Regions from separate parts of the Streptomyces hesseae genome, predicted to be linked through region 2. Evidence: predicted binding sites of a transcription regulator. Region 2 holds the regulator's gene; the other holds the start of a gene.

Region 1 (9,163 bases), on a different contig from region 2:
CCGTGGCACCGCCCTCGTGGTTGTGCATCGAACCGTTACGCGTCGGTGTCCTCGCACTCACGTCTAGCGCCTCCCCCTTTCGGGTATGCCCGCCCCAGCACTCACGACTCCACCGATAGCTTGCACCCGTGCCATAGGGCACGTGGCAGGGCTTGTCCGTCATGAGGTCTCTTCTGGCCGAGCGAGAAACCTCGGCCTCCGCCGGGGAGGAGTCACACCTCAAGGATGCGGCATCCCTCGAGCTTTCGGCGTCGGGCCGTCGACGCGGCGAGGTCGCGGCGCGCACCACAGGGGTCGCGGTGGGCACCGCCCGCCGGGGTGGCGCGCACCGCGACCTCGAGACGCTGCGCGCCACACCGCCTCAGCGGACCAGGCCCCAGCGGAAGCCGAGGGCCACCGCGTGCGCCCGGTCCGAGGCGCCCAGCTTCTTGAAAAGCCGCCGCGCGTGGGTCTTCACCGTGTCCTCGGAGAGGAAGAGCTCCCGGCCGATCTCCGCGTTGGAGCGGCCGTGGCTCATGCCCTCCAGCACCTGGATCTCCCGCGCGGTGAGCGTGGGCGCGGCGCCCATCTCCGCCGAGCGCAGCCGCCGGGGGGCGAGCCGCCAGGTCGGGTCGGCGAGCGCCTGGGTCACGGTGGCGCGCAGCTCGGCGCGCGAGGCGTCCTTGTGCAGATAGCCGCGCGCCCCGGCGGCGACCGCGAGAGCGACCCCGTCGAGGTCCTCGGCGACCGTGAGCATGATGATGCGGGCGCCGGGGTCGGCGGAGAGCAGCCGGCGCACGGTCTCCACACCACCGAGTCCGGGCATGCGTACGTCCATCAGAATGAGGTCCGAACGATCGGCGCCCCAGCGGCGGAGGACTTCCTCGCCGTTGGCCGCCGTCGTCACGCGCTCGACGCCGGGCACGGTCGCCACCGCGCGACGGAGCGCTTCTCGGGCAAGCGGGGAGTCGTCGCAGACGAGGACGGATGTCATGGCCGCCCTCCGCAGCTGATGCGCGTCACCTTGAGCCTCCAGAGGCTGGTACTGGTCGTCACCTTGCGCGATTGACGGCACCGGGCCCTGCCACCCGCCCGACTGCTTCATGCGTCAACCGCCTCCGCACTCTCAACGACGGTCACCCGAAAGAGTTACGGGCTCGGTCGGCCATGTTCGGCACTCTACGTGAGGGCGCGGACACGGAGCAGGGCGCACGGGGGGCGCCCGGCCCACCAGCCAAGCTATGCCCCATTTGCCCAGTCGGACCCGCATTTCTTCCCATTTACCGGCATCTGTGGCTAGATTCAACAAGAGTCATATTTTCATCTGCTCACACGACAGTCACGACGGATGTACGGACACGGGCACTGCATCGGACAGATCGTTTCGAGGGGATAAGCAATGGCAGATTTCTCCCGCCTTCCCGGTCCCAACGCCGACCTGTGGGACTGGCAGCTCCTGGCGGCGTGCCGAGGGGTCGACAGCTCGTTGTTCTTCCACCCCGAGGGCGAGCGCGGTGCGGCGCGCAGCGCCCGTGAGACCTCCGCGAAGGAGGTGTGCATGCGCTGCCCCGTACGCGCCGAGTGCGCGGCGCACGCGCTGGCGGTGCGGGAGCCCTACGGCGTCTGGGGCGGTCTGACCGAGGACGAGCGCGAGGAGCTCATGGGGCGTGCGAGGCACCGGCCCATCTCGGCGAGCGGCGCGGGCGCCGGCGCGATGACCGCGTGAGCGCCTGCGGCTGCGCTTCCGCGCACGACCGCGCCCCTGCACGCCCCATGCGCCCGGCGCCGGTACTCAGCGGGTCGCGGCCGCCGCGAGGCGGTCCAGCATGGCCCCGACCGCCGGCACCCTGGCCAGGTCCGGGAGGGTGAGGGCGACGATCTCCCGTTGCACGACCGGCTCCACCGGCACCGTCCGCGCCCCCTTGGGCCGTACCGACTCCAGCGCCAGCTCGGGCATGACCGCGACCCCGAGCCCGGCCCCGACCAGGCCGAAGACCGCCGGGTAGTCGTCCGTCGCGAAGTCGATGCGCGGGGTGAAGCCCGCGCTCTCGCACACCTCCACCAGATGTCGCCGGCAGCGCGGGCAGCCCGCGATCCACGGCTCGTCCTCCAGCTCGGCGATCCCTATCCGCTCCGCCCCGGCAAGCCGGTGCCCCTCGGGCACCACGCCGATGAGGCGGTCGGTCAGCAACGGCCGGACGACGAGGTCGTCCCACTCCGCGCCGGCCGCCGGGTCCGCGCCGCGCACATCGGGGTAGCGGAAGGCGAGCGCGATCTCGCAGTCGCCCTCGCGCAGCATCTCCACCGAGCGCGGCGGCTCCGCCTCGACCAGGGAGATCTGGGTGCCCGGGTGGGCGGCGCGCATCTCGGCGAGCGCGGTCGGCACGAGCGTGGAGCTGCCGCTGGGGAAGGACACCAGCCGCACCCGCCCGGCCCGCAGCCCGGCGATGGCCGCGATCTCCTCCTCGGCGGCGGTCAGCCCGGCCAGGATCCCCGTGGCGTGGCGGACCAGGGCCTCGCCCGCCTCGGTCAGCCGCATCTCCCGCCCCGTACGGACCAGCAGCGGCGTGCGCGCCGACTGCTCCAGGGCCTTCATCTGCTGACTGACGGCGGGCTGGGTGCAGCCGAGCTCCCGGGCCGCGGCCGAGAACGAACCGGTGGCGGCCACCGCGCGCAGCACCCTCAGATGACGTGCCTCGATCATAGAACCGAGCATAAGGCCACCTTGGGGTCGATGCGAAATATTCGCTCGACGCTTTGAGGGCGCGCCGCTTAGGCTCGTTCCATGGATCGCGCCACGGCTTCCCCCATGCGTCTGCTCTCCCTCAACGTCGGCCGGGCCCGGACCTCGGGCGATCGCCCGGGCCATGAGGGCGCCTTCGCCGACGGGCTCGCGAGCGGCATCGACAAGCGCCCCGTCCCCGGCCCGGTCGCCGTGGCCGCCCCCGGCCCGAAGGGCACGGCGGGCAGCGGCCTCGCGGGCGACGCGGTGGTCTCCCTGCGCCATCACGGCGGTGACGACCAGGCGGTCTACGCCTTCGCCCGGGAGGACCTCGACGGCTGGGAGCGCGCGCTGGGCCGCCCGCTGCCCCACGGCGCCTTCGGGGAGAACCTCACCACCCTCGGGGTCGACGTCAACGGCGCGCGCATCGGAGAGCGTTGGCGCATAGGTACGGATCTGCTGCTGGAGGTCACCTCTCCGCGCATCCCCTGCCGCGTCTTCGCCGACTGGCTGGGCGAGTCGGGCTGGATCCGCCGCTTCACCCAGGAAGCCGCGCCCGGGGCGTATCTGCGTGTCATCGAGCCCGGAGAGATCCGCGCGGGCGACACCATCACCGTCGTCCACCGCCCCGCGCACGAGGTGACCGTCTCCTACGCCTTCCGCGCGCTGACGACGGATCAGGCGCTGCGGGCCGGTCTCCTCGCGGCGGGCGACGCGCTCCACCCCGAGCTGCTGGAGAAGGCCCTGGCGTACAGGGAACGTCAGAATCGCGCCGACGCGCGACCCGAGGGACGGGCCGAGGAGGGGGAAGGCAGCCGGGAGGGTGTGCCGGGCACTAACGTTCCCGTATGACGACTGCACTGATCACGGGAGCCACCGCGGGCATCGGCGCGGCCTTCGCCCGGCGGCTGGCGGCCGACGGACACAATCTGGTCATCGTGGCCCGCGATGAGAAGCGGCTGAGCGAACAGGCGACGGAGCTCCACGACCGCCACCGCGTGGAGGTGGAGGTGCTCCGCGCCGACCTGTCGCGGGAGGAGGACATCGCGGCGGTCGAGGCCCGGCTCTCGGATCGCAAGAACCCGGTCGACCTGCTGGTCAACAACGCGGGCTTCGGCAACAAGGGCCGCTATCTCGAGGTCCCGATGGCCGACGAGCTGACGATGCTCAAGGTGCACTGCGAGGCGGTGCTGCGGCTGACCTCGGCCGCGGCGGCCGGCATGCGGGAGCGCAGGCGCGGCGGTGTGGTCAACGTGGCCTCGGTCGCCGCGTTCGTCCCCCGGGGGACGTACGGGGCGAGCAAGGCGTGGGTGGTGCAGTTCACCCAGGGCGCCGCGCGGGATCTGGCGGGCAGCGGGGTGCGGATGATGGCGCTCTGCCCCGGCTTCGTCCGCACCGAGTTCCACCAGCGGGCCGGCATGGGGACGGACAACGTGCCCGGCTGGATGTGGCTGGACGCCGACAAGCTGGTCGACGCGGCGCTGAAGGACCTCGCCCGGGGGAAGGCACTGTCCATTCCCGACCCGCGCTACAAGGCGCTGACCGGTCTGCTGAAGCTGGCGCCCCGCCGCGCGGTCTCGCGCGCCGGCTCGTCGACGGGCCGCCGCTACGGGCCCAACTGACGGCACCACAACGGACCGGGGCCCGGCCTCCCACGAGGGAGGCCGGGCCCCGGCCGTATCACCCGAATGGGCGAAGGGTGCGTCAGTGGGCGTGGCCGTGACCGTGACCGGCCTCGGCGGGCTCCTCTTCCTTCTTCTCGACGACCAGGGTCTCGGTCGTGAGCAGCAGGGAGGCGATGGACGCGGCGTTCTCCAGGGCGGAGCGGGTGACCTTGACCGGGTCGATGACACCGGCCTTCACCAGGTCGCCGTACTCGCCGGTCGCGGCGTTGAAGCCCTGGCCCTTGTCGAGCTCCGCCACCTTGGAGGTGATGACGTAGCCCTCGAGGCCGGCGTTCTCGGCGATCCAGCGCAGCGGCTCGACGGCGGCGCGGCGGACGACGGAGACACCGGTGGCCTCGTCGCCCTCCTTGCCCAGGTTGTCCTCGAGGACCTTGACGGCGTGGACCAGAGCGGAGCCACCACCGGAGACGATGCCCTCCTCGACCGCGGCGCGGGTCGCGGAGATGGCGTCCTCCAGACGGTGCTTGCGCTCCTTGAGCTCGACCTCGGTGGCCGCACCCACGCGGATGACGCAGACGCCACCGGCGAGCTTGGCGAGGCGCTCCTGGAGCTTCTCGCGGTCCCAGTCCGAGTCGGTGGACTCGATCTCGGCCTTGATCTGGGCGACGCGGCCCGCGACGTCCTCGGAGTTGCCGCCACCGTCGACGATGGTGGTGTCGTCCTTGGTGATGGTCACGCGGCGGGCGGTGCCCAGCACGTCCAGACCGGCCTGGTCGAGCTTGAGGCCGACCTCCTCGGCGATGACGGTGGCACCGGTGAGGGTGGCCATGTCGCCCAGCATCGCCTTGCGGCGGTCGCCGAAGCCCGGGGCCTTGACGGCCACGGCGTTGAAGGTGCCACGGATCTTGTTGACGACCAGGGTCGACAGGGCCTCGCCCTCGACGTCCTCGGCGATGATCAGCAGCGGCTTGGAGCCACCCGCCTGGATGATCTTCTCCAGCAGCGGGAGGAGGTCCTGGATGGAGGAGATCTTGCCCTGGTGGATCAGGATGTACGGGTCGTCGAGGACGGCCTCCATACGCTCCTGGTCGGTGACCATGTACGGCGAGAGGTAACCCTTGTCGAAGGCCATGCCCTCGGTGAAGTCCAGCTCCAGGCCGAAGGTGTTGGACTCCTCGACGGTGATGACACCGTCCTTGCCGACCTTGTCCATGGCCTCGGCGATCAGCTCGCCGACCTGCTTGTCCTGCGCGGACAGCGCGGCGACGGCGGCGATGTCGGCCTTGTCCTCGATCGGACGGGCGGTGGCCAGGAGCTCCTCGGAGACGGCCTTGACGGCGGCGTCGATGCCCTTCTTCAGGGAGGCCGGGGAGGCGCCGGCGGCGACGTTGCGCAGACCCTCGCGGACCAGCGCCTGGGCCAGCACGGTGGCGGTGGTGGTGCCGTCACCCGCGATGTCGTTGGTCTTGGTCGCCACCTCCTTGACGAGCTGGGCGCCCAGGTTCTCGTACGCGTCGTCGAGCTCGACCTCGCGCGCGATGGTGACACCGTCGTTGGTGATGGTGGGGGCGCCGAACTTCTTGTCGATGACGACGTTGCGGCCCTTGGGACCGATCGTCACCTTCACGGTGTCGGCGAGCTTGTTGACGCCGCGCTCAAGGGCGCGACGGGCGTCCTCGTCGAACTTCAGGGTCTTGGCCATGGGGTACGTATCCTTCGCCGGGTCTCAAAACGAACCGCGCCCCCGGCGCCCGGCTGTGCAGGCACGGGAACCAGGGGCACTGTTCACAAGCTTCGAAGGCTCAGGGAGCCTCGGGTGAACTACTTCTCGATGATCGCGAGAACGTCGCGAGCCGAGAGGACGAGGTACTCGTCACCGTTGTACTTCACCTCGGTGCCGCCGTACTTGCTGTAGAGCACGACGTCGCCGACCTTCACGTCGAGCGGCAGGCGCTCGCCGTTCTCGAAGCGGCCCGGGCCAACGGCCAGGACAGCGCCCTCCTGGGGCTTCTCCTTGGCGGTGTCCGGAATGACCAGGCCGGAGGCCGTGGTCTGCTCTGCGTCGAGCGGCTGGACCACGATGCGGTCCTCGAGCGGCTTGATGGCAACCTTGGAGCTGGCGGTCGTCACGATCCGACCTCCCCCTTCGGAGATCTCACGGGGTTAACTGTCTGAGGTGGCGACCAGGAGGCCCGTCGTCGCGGGTGCCGGAACCTGCCCGTCGCTGTGTTTGGCACTCACCGGTGGAGAGTGCCAACGGAGCCGAGACTATGACGCGGTTAGCACTCGGTCAAGCGGAGTGCCAATTCGGCGTGCGGCGAGCTTTGATCTACCCCGTGGACGGAGCGGTACTCCTGCGGTCCGGTCCGGCCCTTCAGAGGTAGTCCTCCAGCCGGGCCACCGTGAAGCCCTGCGCCTGGATGCTGCGCAGCATGTTGGTCACCATCCTGGTCATCGTGGTGCCCTTGAGCTCCTGGGGCCCGCGGAAGTGGGCCAGGACGATGTCGCCGGGCCGGAGCCCGCCGCCCTCCGCGTAGCGCATGTCGTTGATCTGCATCGTCGCCTCCCACAGCACGACCGCGCGCACCCCGCAGCCGGCCGCGGCGGTGAGCGTGGCGTCGTTGTAGTTGCCGTAGGGCGGGCGGAAGAGGGCCGGGCGGCCGCCGAACCGCTTCGCCAGGGCGTCCTGCTGCCCGCAGATCTCGCGCTTCTGCGCCTCGGCGGAGAGAGTGCGCAGATTGGGGTGGGAGAGGGTGTGGTTGTCGATGCCGTTGCCGAGGGCGCGGAGCTTCTCGAAGTAGCCGTAGCCGGCGCCCGCGCGGGCGATGTCGTCCGTCAGGAACATCGTGAACGGCACCTTGAGGTCCGCCGCCATCCTGAGGAACTCCGGGTCCTTCTCGGCCCCGTCGTCGAAGGTCACGAAGACGACCTTGTCCTGGGTGGGCACGCGCCGGATCACCTGCGGCGTCGCGCCCGGCCGGAACCCGTCGGTGAGCTTCTTCGCGGGCGGGGCCGGGGGCGGGGCCAGCGGCTTGTCCAGGCCCCAGCGGCGGTACGCGTCGGGTGCCGCCGGGGAGGCGGGGGCGGAGGAGGGCGCGGTGGGCGTCCCGGCCGCCTTGTGCGGCTTCTCCGGGCCGCCGGAGGACGAGCCGGAGCATCCGGCGAGGACGCCGGTCAGCAGCAGGGCGGCGGAGGCGAGGGCGGCGGCGCGTATTCGGCCGGAAACAGACGTGCTCACATACACGATTCTTGTTCACTCGTTCGAGGACCGCACGGGCCCCCTCACCCTCCTCCCGCTGCCCGCGCCACGGGAGGTGGCGCGAGAATGAGACACGTGCCCGCACCGAACGCCCCCGCCACCGATGCCTTCGTCGCCCTTCTGACCGACGAGGGCCGCGCCCTCCTCGACGAGCTGCGCGACTTCGACCCCGCCCAGGAGCTCGCCACGGCGACCCGGCTGCGCCGCGACCACCCCGCCGAGCTGGTGTCGGCGGCCATCGGCCAGGCCCGGCTGCGGCAGCGCGCGGTCGCCAAGTTCGGCGCCGAGGACGCGTACCGCATGTTCTTCACCCCGAACGGCGTCGAGCAGGCCACACGGGCCGGCGTCGCCGCCTACCGGGCCCGGCGCTTCGAAGCCCTCGGCGTGCGCCGGCTGGCCGACCTGTGCTGTGGCATCGGCGGCGACGCGATCGCGCTGGCCCGCGCCGGCATCGAGGTGCTCGCCGTCGACCGCGACCCGCTGACCTGCGAGGTCGCCCGCGCCAACGCCGCCGCCCTGGGCCTGTCCGAGCTGATCGAGGTGCGCTGCGCGGATGTCGCCGAGATCGACACCTCGTCCTACGACGCCGTCTTCGTCGACCCCGCGCGGCGCGGCGGCCGGGGCCGGATCTTCGACCCGGAGGCGTACTCGCCCCCGCTGTCCTGGGCGATCGAGGCGGCCCGTACGGCCCCCCACGCGGCCCTGAAGATCGCCCCTGGGGTGCCCCACGAGGCGGTGCCCGAGGACGCGGAGGCCGAGTGGATCTCGGATGGCGGCGATGTGAAGGAGGCCGTGCTGTGGTTCGGCACGGACGCCGGCACGCGCCGGGCGACCCTGCTGCCGGGCGGCGCGTCCCTGGTGGGCCGGGGCCTGCCGGACCCGGCCGTACGGCCCGTGGGCCGCTACCTCTACGAACCGGACGGCGCGGTCATCCGCGCGCACCTGGTGGCGGAGGCCGCTGCGGAGCTGGGCGACAGCGGTCCGGACGGCGGCCTGATCGACGAGACGATCGCGTATGTGACGAGCGACGAGCTGCGGCCGACGGACTACGCCACGGCGTACGAGATCACGGATGTGCTGCCGTTCAACCTGAAGAAGCTCAAGGCGATCGTGCGGGAGCGCGGCATCGGGATCGCCGTCATCAAGAAGCGCGGATCGGCGGTGGAGCCGGAGGAACTGCGCAAGAAGCTCAAGCTCTCCGGCCCCCACTCGTGCGTCATCGTGCTGACGCGAGTGGCGGGGGCGCCGGCCATGCTGCTGGGGCAGCCGGTCCGGGCGTAGCCCCGCCGCCTCACTCGTAGAGGTTCTGCTTGCTCAGCTCGTGGACGTGGTCGTGGTCATGCGCGTGCCCATGACCATGGCCGTGCTCGTGGTCGTGGTCATGGCCCTCCTCGCCCGGCACGTGCGTCTCCGTCACCGGCAGCGACGAGTCCGCCGACAGGTCCCACGACGAGGCGGCGCGGCCCCGGGCGACCATCTCGGCGCCCAGCGCGGCCACCATCGCGCCGTTGTCGGTGCACAGCTTCGGCCGCGGCACGCGCAGGGTGATGCCCGCGTCCTCGCAGCGGCGCTGGGCCA
Region 2 (9,163 bases):
GTCATCGAGGCGGCCGACGCCGTCCCCGCCGAGGGCGACCCGGAAGGCTGGGTGCTCTCCCTCGCCGACCTGGAGAAGCGCGGCGCCGCCCACCTGGAGCGCCACCCTCAGGCCGTCAAGGACCGGATCGCCGCCCTGCGCCCCGAGCAGCTCGCCACCCTCATCTACACCTCCGGCACCACCGGCCGCCCCAAGGGCGTACGGCTGCGCCACGACGCCTGGTCGTACATGTCCCGCGCGATCCAGGCCACCGAGCTCGTCCGCCCCGACGACGTGCAGTACCTGTGGCTGCCGCTCGCCCACGTCTTCGGCAAGGTGCTCACCGCCGGGCACATCAGCGTCGGGCACATCACCGCCGTGGACGGCCGGGTCGACAAGATCATCGAGAATCTGCCCGTCGTCCGGCCCACCTATATGGCCGCCGTCCCCCGGATCTTCGAGAAGGTCTACAACGGGGTCGCGACCAAGGCCCGCGAGGGCGGCGGCGCCAAGTACAAGATCTTCCGCTGGGCGGCCGAGGTCGCCCGCGAGTACGCCAAGGTCTCCCAGGACAACTACCGCCGCACCGGCAGCAAGGCCGTCCCCTTCGGGCTCGCCGCCAAGCACCGCGTGGCCGACGCCCTCGTCTACTCCAAGATCCGCGACGCCTTCGGCGGCCGGCTGCGCGCCTGTGTCTCCGGCGCCTCCGCCCTCGCCCCCGACATCGGCTACTTCTTCGCCGGCGCCGGCATCCACATCCTGGAGGGCTACGGCCTCACCGAGACCAGCGCCGCCAACCTCGTCAACCCCGGCGAGGCCTACCGCACCGGCACGGTCGGCAAGCCCCTGCCCGGCACGGAGGTGCGCATCGCCGACGACGGCGAGATCCTGCTGCGCAGCCCCGGCGTGATGGAGGGCTACCACGGCCAGCCCGAGAAGACCGGCGAGGTCCTGGAGCCCGACGGCTGGTTCCACACCGGGGACATCGGTGAGCTCTCCCCGGACGGCTATCTGCGGATCACCGACCGGAAGAAGGACCTGATCAAGACATCGGGCGGCAAGTACATCGCCCCCGCCGAGATCGAGGGCCGCTTCAAGGCCGTGTGCCCCTACGTCTCGAACATCCTGGTGCACGGCGCCGACCGCAACTACTGCACCGCCCTCATCGCCCTGGACGGTCCCTCCCTGCTGGCCTGGGCCAAGGAACAGGGCATGGAGGACCGCTCGTACGCGGAGATCGTCGCCGCCGAGGAGACCGAGAAGCTCATCGGCGGCTATGTGCGCGAGCTCAACGAGGGGCTCCAGCGCTGGCAGACGATCAAGAAGTTCCGGCTGCTGCCCCGCGACCTCGACATCGAGCACGGCGAGCTGACCCCCAGCCTCAAGCTCAAGCGGCCGGTCGTCGAGCGTGCGTACAAGGACCTGATCGAGGACATGTACGCGGGCGCCAGGGAGAACTGACAGCCAGGACCGGCGAGCAGGGCCGGCAAACAGGCCCGACGGGGAGACCCGGGCGGCCGGCGTACTCCCATAGCGGTCACTTACTCAACTCGGCGCACCTGAGCACCGACAGTCTGTCAGTCTGTCGGTGGCGAAATCCGCACTATGCCGTACGCGGTCAGGAGCGCCACTGTGAGGACATCACCGAAGCCCCGGACGGACGGGCCGGTTCCGCGCACCCCGGCTCGTAGTCCCGACCCGCCGTCGTCCGGACCGCCCACGGCCCGTACCAGCCTGCCCGGCGACGCCCGCGCGCCCTCCGCCGCCCGGCGGTTCGTCCGCAGCGTGCTCGCCGGGTGGAACGCCCACGCCGTGGTCACCGACGACGCCACGCTGCTGGTCAGCGAGCTGGTGACCAACGCCGTGGTGCACGCCGGCACATCGGTCGACCTCGAATGCCGGCTCGACCCCGCGCGCGGCGGCAGCCTCGTCGTCGAGGTCACCGACCACCACCCCACCCGGGAGTTCCGCGCCCGCCCCCGCCAGGGCTGCGGGGACCGCGCCGACGGGCCCGCCCACGGCGGCCAGGGCCTGCGGCTCGTCGCCGAACTGGCCGAGACCTGGGGCACCGCCTACCGCCGCACCGACAAGACCGTCTGGTTCCACCTCCCCACCAGCCCCAGGGACCCCACGGGCCCCGCCTACGCCGTCGACCAGACCCTCCTCGGCGACCTCCGCGTCGCCGAGATCCTCGCCCCCGGCACCCCCTGCGAACCACCCGTCCGACGCCTCGGCGACAGCGGCCCGCACCGCGCCCTGTCCTTCCTCGCCGAGGCCTCCGAACTGCTCTCCGGCCAGTTCGACGAGGACACCGTCGCCTCCCTCGCCACCCAGCTCGCCGTCCCCCGCCTCGCCGACTGGTGCGCCGTCTGGCTCGACGCCGAGAGCTCCCCCGGCGGCCTCCGCCCCGCCCCGCGCCTCTCCCGCGTCTGGCACGCCCGCGAGAGCAGCATCGAACCCCTTCGGATCGCCCTCCAGCGCACCCCGCCCGCCCTCGCCGCCGCCGGCCGCGCCGTCCCCTGGCCCCACGCCCCCGCCGGCACCTCCGACGGCCCCGCCGGGGGCTCGGCCCTGGCCTGCCGGCTGGTCGCTGGCGGCCGGGGCGTCGGTACCCTTCTGCTGGGCCGCTCCGGCCCCACCGCCATGAGCGGCGACATCGTGTCCCTCACCGAGGACTTCGCCCGCCACCTCGCCCTGTCCCTCGCCTCCGCCCGCAAATACACCCGCCAGGCCACCATCAGCCGCATCCTCCAGCGCGGGCTGCTCCCGCGCCGCGTCGCCGAGATCCCGGGCATCGACAAGGCCGTCGTCTACGAACCCCGCGGCGACGCGGCCGCCGGCGGCGACTTCTACGACGTCTTCGCCGCCGGCCGCGGCCGCTGGTGCTTCGCCCTCGGCGACGTCTGCGGCAGCGGCCCCGAGGCCGCCGTGACCACCGGCCTCGTCCGCCCCTGGCTGCGGCTCCTCGCCAAGGAGGGGTACGGCGTCGGCGACGTCCTCACCCGGCTCAACCGGATGCTCGGCGAGGAGGCGGCCGAAGCGGAGACCGCCGGTACGGGCCCGCGCTTCCTCTCCCTCCTCTACGGCGAGCTCGCGCCCCACCGCGACGGCGTCCGCTGCACCCTCGCCAGCGCCGGCCACCCGCTGCCGCTGCTCCTGCGCCCCGACGGGTCGGTGCGCAGCGTGGCGGCGCCGCAGATGCTCCTGGGCGTCGTCGACGACGTCGGCTACGGCAGCCAGGCCTTCGACCTGGCGCACGGCGACACCCTGCTGTGCGTCACCGACGGCGTCACCGAGCGCAAGGCCGGAAACCGCCTCTTCGACGACGGCGACGGCCTCGCCGCCGCCCTCGCGGGCTGCGCGGGCCTCACGGCCGAGGGCGTCGCCGGGCGCATCCGCCGCGCCGTCCACGGCTTCGCGCCGACCCCGCCGGACGACGACCTGGCCCTGCTGGTGATCCGGGCGGAGTGAGACGGGGACGGCGCGGCATGCCGGACAATGGACGGTATGCCTTCCGTACTGCCCGATGGTGAGCCCATGCCCGAGGACGGGTCCCTGCCCCGCCATGCCCTCGACGGCTCCGGGCAGCGGCCCCTCGGCTTCTATCTGCACGTCCCGTACTGCGCCACCCGCTGCGGCTACTGCGACTTCAACACCTACACCGCGAACGAGCTGCGCGGCTCCGGCGGCGCCCTCGCCTCCCGCGACAACTACGCGGAGACGGTCGCCGAGGAGATCCGCCTGGCCCGCAAGGTGCTCGGCGACGACCCGCGCCCGGTCGAGACGGTCTTCGTGGGCGGCGGCACGCCCACGCTGCTGCCCGCCGCCGACCTGGGCCGGATGCTCGCCGCCATCCGCGACGAGTTCGGGCTCGCGCCCGGCGCCGAGGTCACCACGGAGGCCAACCCCGAGTCCGTCGACCCCCGCTACCTGGAGGAGCTGCGGGCCGCCGGCTTCAACCGCGTCTCCTTCGGCATGCAGAGCGCCCGGCAGCACGTCCTGAAGATCCTCGACCGTACGCACACCCCGGGCCGCCCGGAGGCCTGCGTGGCCGAGGCGCGCGCGGCGGGCTTCGAGCACGTCAACCTCGACCTGATCTACGGCACGCCGGGCGAGAGCGACGACGACTGGCGCGCCTCCCTGGACGCGGTCATCGGCGCGGGCCCCGACCACGTCTCGGCCTACGCCCTGATCGTCGAGGAGGGCACACAGCTCGCGCGGCGCATCCGGCGGGGCGAGGTGCCCATGACCGACGACGACGTCCACGCGGACCGCTATCTGATCGCCGAGGAGGCGCTCTCGGGTGCGGGATTCTCCTGGTACGAGGTCTCGAACTGGGCGACGAGCGAGGCGGGCCGCTGCCGTCACAACGAGCTCTACTGGCGCGGCGCGGACTGGTGGGGCGCGGGCCCCGGCGCCCACTCCCACGTGGGGGGCGTGCGGTGGTGGAACGTCAAGCACCCCGGCGCGTACGCCCAGGCCCTGAGCGAGGGCCGCTCCCCGGGAGCGGGCCGTGAGCTCCTCGCCGAGGAGGACCGGCGGGTCGAGCGGATCCTGCTGGAGCTGCGGCTGGAGGAGGGGTGCCCGCTGTCACTCCTGAAGCCGGCCGGCGCGGCGGCGGCCGCGCGGGCGCTGGCGGACGGCCTCCTGCGGCCCGAGGCGTACGAGCGGGGGAGCGCGGCGCTGACGCTGCGCGGTCGTCTGCTGGCCGACGCGGTCGTCCGCGACCTGGTGGACTGAGGTCCGCTGCCGGGTGCGGCCCGGTGGTCGGCTTGTGCCCACCCGTTCCGCCCTGCGGAACGCCTGCCCACAAGCCGGCCCGCTATCCCGCCGTCACGAAGTCGATCAGCTCCTCGACCCTCCCGAGGAGCTGGGGCTCCAGGTCCTTGTACGACCGCACGCCGGAAAGGATCCGCTGCCAGGCGGCCCCCGTGTTCTCCGGCCACCCCAGCGCCCGGCACACGCCCGTCTTCCAGTCCTGCCCGCGCGGCACGGACGGCCAGGCGGGAATCCCCACCGACGCCGGTTTCACGGCCTCCCAGACGTCCACGTACGGGTGACCCACGACCAGCACGTGCGCGGATTCCCCCGTCACCTCCGCCGCGATCCGTGACTCCTTCGAGCCCGGCACCAGGTGGTCGACCAGGACGCCGAGCCGGGCGTCGGGGCCCGGGGCGAAGGAACGGACGATCGACGGGAGGTCGTCGACGCCCTCCAGGTACTCGACGACCACGCCCTCGATGCGCAGGTCGTCGCCCCACACGCGCTCCACGAGCTCCGCGTCGTGCCGGCCCTCGACGTAGATGCGGCCCGCGCGGGCGACCCGGGCGCGGGCGCCGGGGACGGCGAGGGAGCCGGAGGCGGTACGGGCGGGGGCCGCCGGGGGAGCCGCGAGCGGGCGGACGAGGGTGACGACCCGGCCGTCCAGCAGGAACCCGCGCGGCTCCATCGGGAACACCCGGCACTTGCCGAAGCGGTCCTCCAGCGTCACCGTCGGCCCCTGGGCCGTCTTCTCGCAACGGATCACCGCCCCGCAGAAACCGGTCGTGACCTCCTCGACCACGAGACCCGGCTCGGCCGGGACCTCGGGAACGGGGGCGGACCGCTTCCACGGCGGAGTGAGATCAGGGCTGTACCGCTTGCTCCACATGCGGGCCATTCTGGTTCAAGATCCACACCCCGGTCACGACACGCCGAAGCGCTCCGCCAGCGCGTCGCGCTGCGCCCGTACGAACGCCGCGTCCACCACCGCGCCGTGCCCCGGCACGTACACCGCGTCGTCCCCGCCGAGGGACAGCAGCCGGTCCAGGGCCGCCGGCCAGGCGTGCGGGAGGGCGTCCGGGCCCGCCTGCGGCTCGCCGGACTCCTCGACGACGTCGCCGCAGAAGACGACCTCACGTTCCCCCGCGACCAGTACGGCCAGGTCGTGCGCCGTGTGCCCCGGGCCGATGTTGGCGAGCAGCACCCGCCGCCCGCCGCCGAGGTCGACCGTGAGCTCCCCGGACACCGGGTGGTGGGGGATGACGAGGAGGTCCACGGCCTCCGCCGCGGTGTCGGGGTCCATGCCGTGCCGGACCGCGTCGTGCCGCAGCTCCTCCCGCTCCCGCGCCATCAGCCCCTCGGCGCCCACCGCCGCGTGCACCTGGACGCCGGAGAACGCGGCCGTGCCCAGGACGTGGTCGAAGTGGGGGTGGGTGAGTGCGATGTGCGTCACGGGGAGCCCGAAGAGCTCCTGCACCTCGCGGCGGATCTCCACCCCCTCGTGGAGCGACGAACCCGTGTCGACGACGAGCACGCCGTCCGTCCCCGCGATCGCCCCGACGGTCGCGTCCCAGCCCGGCAACCTGCGGCGTACCACCCCCGGCGCGAGCCGTTCCCAGTGCTCCCCGCCGGCCGGCGCGGTGCCGGAATCCCCTTGCGTCTGCATACCGTGACGCTAGCGGCAGGACGGTACGGTTGCCTGCCCGGCGGCGGGCCGGGAAGGCGCCCGGAGGCTCGCGGCGAGGACGGCCCTTGCCCTTGCCGTGGGGCCCGGCCGTACACTGGCTGGAGGGATCTGGCACTCGTGACCATTGAGTGCCAGGGGTGAAGACCCTGTGAGACCCCGGTAAGAAACCGTAGGGACCTTACGGACCCGTATGGCCCCGTACGGTCGTACGACGGCTGGACCACTGGACTGGAGGTGCGCGCGAGATGCTGAGCGAACGCAGGCTCGAGGTATTGCGCGCCATCGTCCAGGACTACGTCGGCACCGAGGAGCCCGTCGGCTCCAAGGCGCTCACCGAGCGGCACAAGCTGGGCGTCTCCCCGGCCACGGTGCGCAACGACATGGCCGCGCTCGAGGAGGAGGGCTTCATCGCCCAGCCCCACACGAGCGCCGGCCGTATCCCGACCGACAAGGGCTACCGCCTCTTCGTCGACAGGCTCGCGGGCGTCAAGCCCCTGTCGACGCCGGAGCGGCGCGCCATCCATAGCTTCCTGGACAGCGCCGTCGATCTGGACGACGTGGTGGCCCGTACCGTCCGGCTGCTGGCGCAGCTGACGCGTCAGGTCGCCGTGGTGCAGTACCCCTCGCTGACCCGTTCGACGGTGCGTCATGTCGAGCTGCTCTCCCTGGCCCCGGCCCGGGTGATGCTCGTCCTGATCACCGACACCGGGCGGGTCGAGCAGCGCATGGTCGACTGCCCGGCGCCGGTCGGTGAGAACGCGCTGGCGGATCTGCGCGCGCGGCTGAACAGCCGCGTCGTGGGCCGCCGGTTCACGGATGTGCCGCAGCTGGTGCAGGACCTCCCCGAGTCCTTCGAGAAGGATGATCGCGGAACCGTTTCGACAGTCCTCTCGACCCTGCTGGAGACGCTGGTCGAGGAGACCGAGGAGCGGTTGATGATCGGCGGTACCGCCAATCTCACTCGTTTCGGTCATGACTTCCCGCTGACGATCCGGCCCGTGCTGGAGGCGCTGGAGGAGCAGGTCGTGCTGCTCAAGCTGCTCGGCGAGGCCAAGGGCTCGGAGATGACCGTACGCATCGGTCATGAGAACGCCCATGAGGGGCTGAACTCCACATCCGTGGTCGCCGTCGGCTACGGTTCGGGCGGCGAGGCCGTCGCCAAACTCGGCGTGGTCGGACCGACCCGCATGGACTACCCCGGAACGATGGGAGCGGTACGCGCAGTGGCACGTTACGTCGGACAGATCCTGGCGGAGTCGTAAGTGGCCACGGATTACTACGCGATCCTGGGCGTCCGGCGCGACGCCTCCCAGGACGAGATCAAGAAGGCCTTCCGCCGTCTCGCGCGCGAGCTCCACCCGGACGTCAATCCGGACCCGAAGACCCAGGAGCGGTTCAAGGAGATCAACGCCGCTTACGAGGTCCTCTCCGACCCGCAGAAGAAGCAGGTCTACGACCTCGGCGGCGACCCCCTGTCCTCCTCGGGCGGCGCGGGTGCGGGCGGTGGCTTCGGCGCGGGCTTCGGCAACTTCTCCGACATCATGGACGCCTTCTTCGGCCAGGCCTCGCAGCGCGGTCCGCGCTCGCGTACGCGCCGCGGCCAGGACGCCATGATCCGGCTCGAGGTCACCCTGAACGAGTCGGCCTTCGGCACCACCAAGGACATCCAGGTCGACACCGCCGTCGTCTGCACCACGTGCAGCGGCGAGGGCGCGGCCCCGGGCACGTCCGCGCAGACCTGTGACATGTGCCGCGGCCGCGGCGAGGTCTCCCAGGTCACCCGGTCCTTCCTGGGCCAGGTCATGACGTCCCGCCCCTGCCCCCAGTGCCAGGGCTTCGGCACGGTCGTGCCGACCCCGTGCCCGGAGTGCGCCGGCGACGGCCGCGTCCGGTCCCGGCGGAACCTGACGGTGAAGATCCCCGCCGGTGTCGACAACGGCACCCGGATCCAGCTCGCGGGCGAGGGCGAGGTCGGCCCCGGCGGCGGCCCCGCCGGCGACCTCTATGTGGAGATCCACGAGAAGCCCCACCCGGTCTTCCAGCGCCGCGGCGACGATCTCCACTGCACGGTCACCATCCCGATGACGGCGGCCGCGCTCGGCACGAAGGTGCCGCTGGAGACCCTGGACGGCGTCGAGGAGATCGACATCCGCCCGGGCACCCAGTCCGGCCAGTCGATCCCGCTGCACCAGCGCGGCGTCACCCACCTGCGCGGCGGCGGCCGCGGTGACCTCGTCGTCCACGTCGAGGTGACCACGCCGTCCAAGCTGGACCCGCAGCAGGAGGAACTGCTGCGCCAGCTCGCCAAGATGCGCGGCGAGGAGCGTCCGACGGGCGAGTTCAAGCCGGGGCAGCAGGGGCTGTTCTCGCGGCTGAAGGACGCGTTCAACGGCCGTTAGGTCCGATGACCACGGGGTAATCGGGGGCGGAGCCCCCGGTTACCCCACCTGTGACACGATGTGCTCATGGCCCCGTTGAACGGACTGTTCGAGCACCCGATCGTGCAGGCCCCCATGGCCGGCGGCGTCTCCACCCCGGCCCTCGCCGCCGCTGTCAGCGACGCCGGCGGCCTCGGCTTCCTCGCCGCCGGCTACAAGACTCCCGGGGCGATGTACGAGGAGATCAAGCAGCTCCGCGCCCGTACGTCCCGCCCCTTCGGCGTGAACCTCTTCATGCCCCAGCCGCCCGCCGCCGACCCGGCGGCCATCGAGGTCTACGCCGAGCAACTGGCCGGCG

What was found. The regulator HrcA, encoded in region 2, represses chaperone genes, less so after heat shock. The targets are predictions, from matches to a motif close to TTNGCACTCNGNNNNNCNGAGTGCNAA.
Region 1: a site for HrcA is predicted at 6,606-6,632, ahead of groES (co-chaperone GroES). Genes of this name have one in related genera too.

Annotation. Positions count from the first base shown of each region.
Region 1 covers NZ_JAVRFI010000003.1:272,993-282,155, forward strand. The annotation lists gene RM609_RS07130 (response regulator transcription factor) at 362-973, opposite strand; gene RM609_RS07135 (WhiB family transcriptional regulator) at 1,379-1,705, shown strand; gene RM609_RS07140 (LysR family transcriptional regulator) at 1,772-2,683, opposite strand; gene RM609_RS07145 (MOSC domain-containing protein) at 2,789-3,553, shown strand; gene RM609_RS07150 (SDR family NAD(P)-dependent oxidoreductase) at 3,550-4,323, shown strand; gene groL (chaperonin GroEL) at 4,406-6,028, opposite strand; gene groES (co-chaperone GroES) at 6,148-6,456, opposite strand; gene RM609_RS07165 (polysaccharide deacetylase family protein) at 6,701-7,564, opposite strand; gene RM609_RS07170 (THUMP-like domain-containing protein) at 7,652-8,866, shown strand; gene tsaD (tRNA (adenosine(37)-N6)-threonylcarbamoyltransferase complex transferase subunit TsaD) at 8,877-9,163, opposite strand, start outside.
Region 2 covers NZ_JAVRFI010000014.1:38,625-47,787, forward strand. The annotation lists gene RM609_RS21105 (AMP-dependent synthetase/ligase) at 1-1,440, shown strand, start outside; gene RM609_RS21110 (SpoIIE family protein phosphatase) at 1,585-3,450, shown strand; gene hemW (radical SAM family heme chaperone HemW) at 3,487-4,719, shown strand; gene RM609_RS21120 (DUF3097 domain-containing protein) at 4,802-5,629, opposite strand; gene RM609_RS21125 (MBL fold metallo-hydrolase) at 5,663-6,406, opposite strand; gene hrcA (heat-inducible transcriptional repressor HrcA) at 6,673-7,689, shown strand; gene dnaJ (molecular chaperone DnaJ) at 7,690-8,826, shown strand; gene RM609_RS21140 (nitronate monooxygenase) at 8,893-9,163, shown strand, end outside.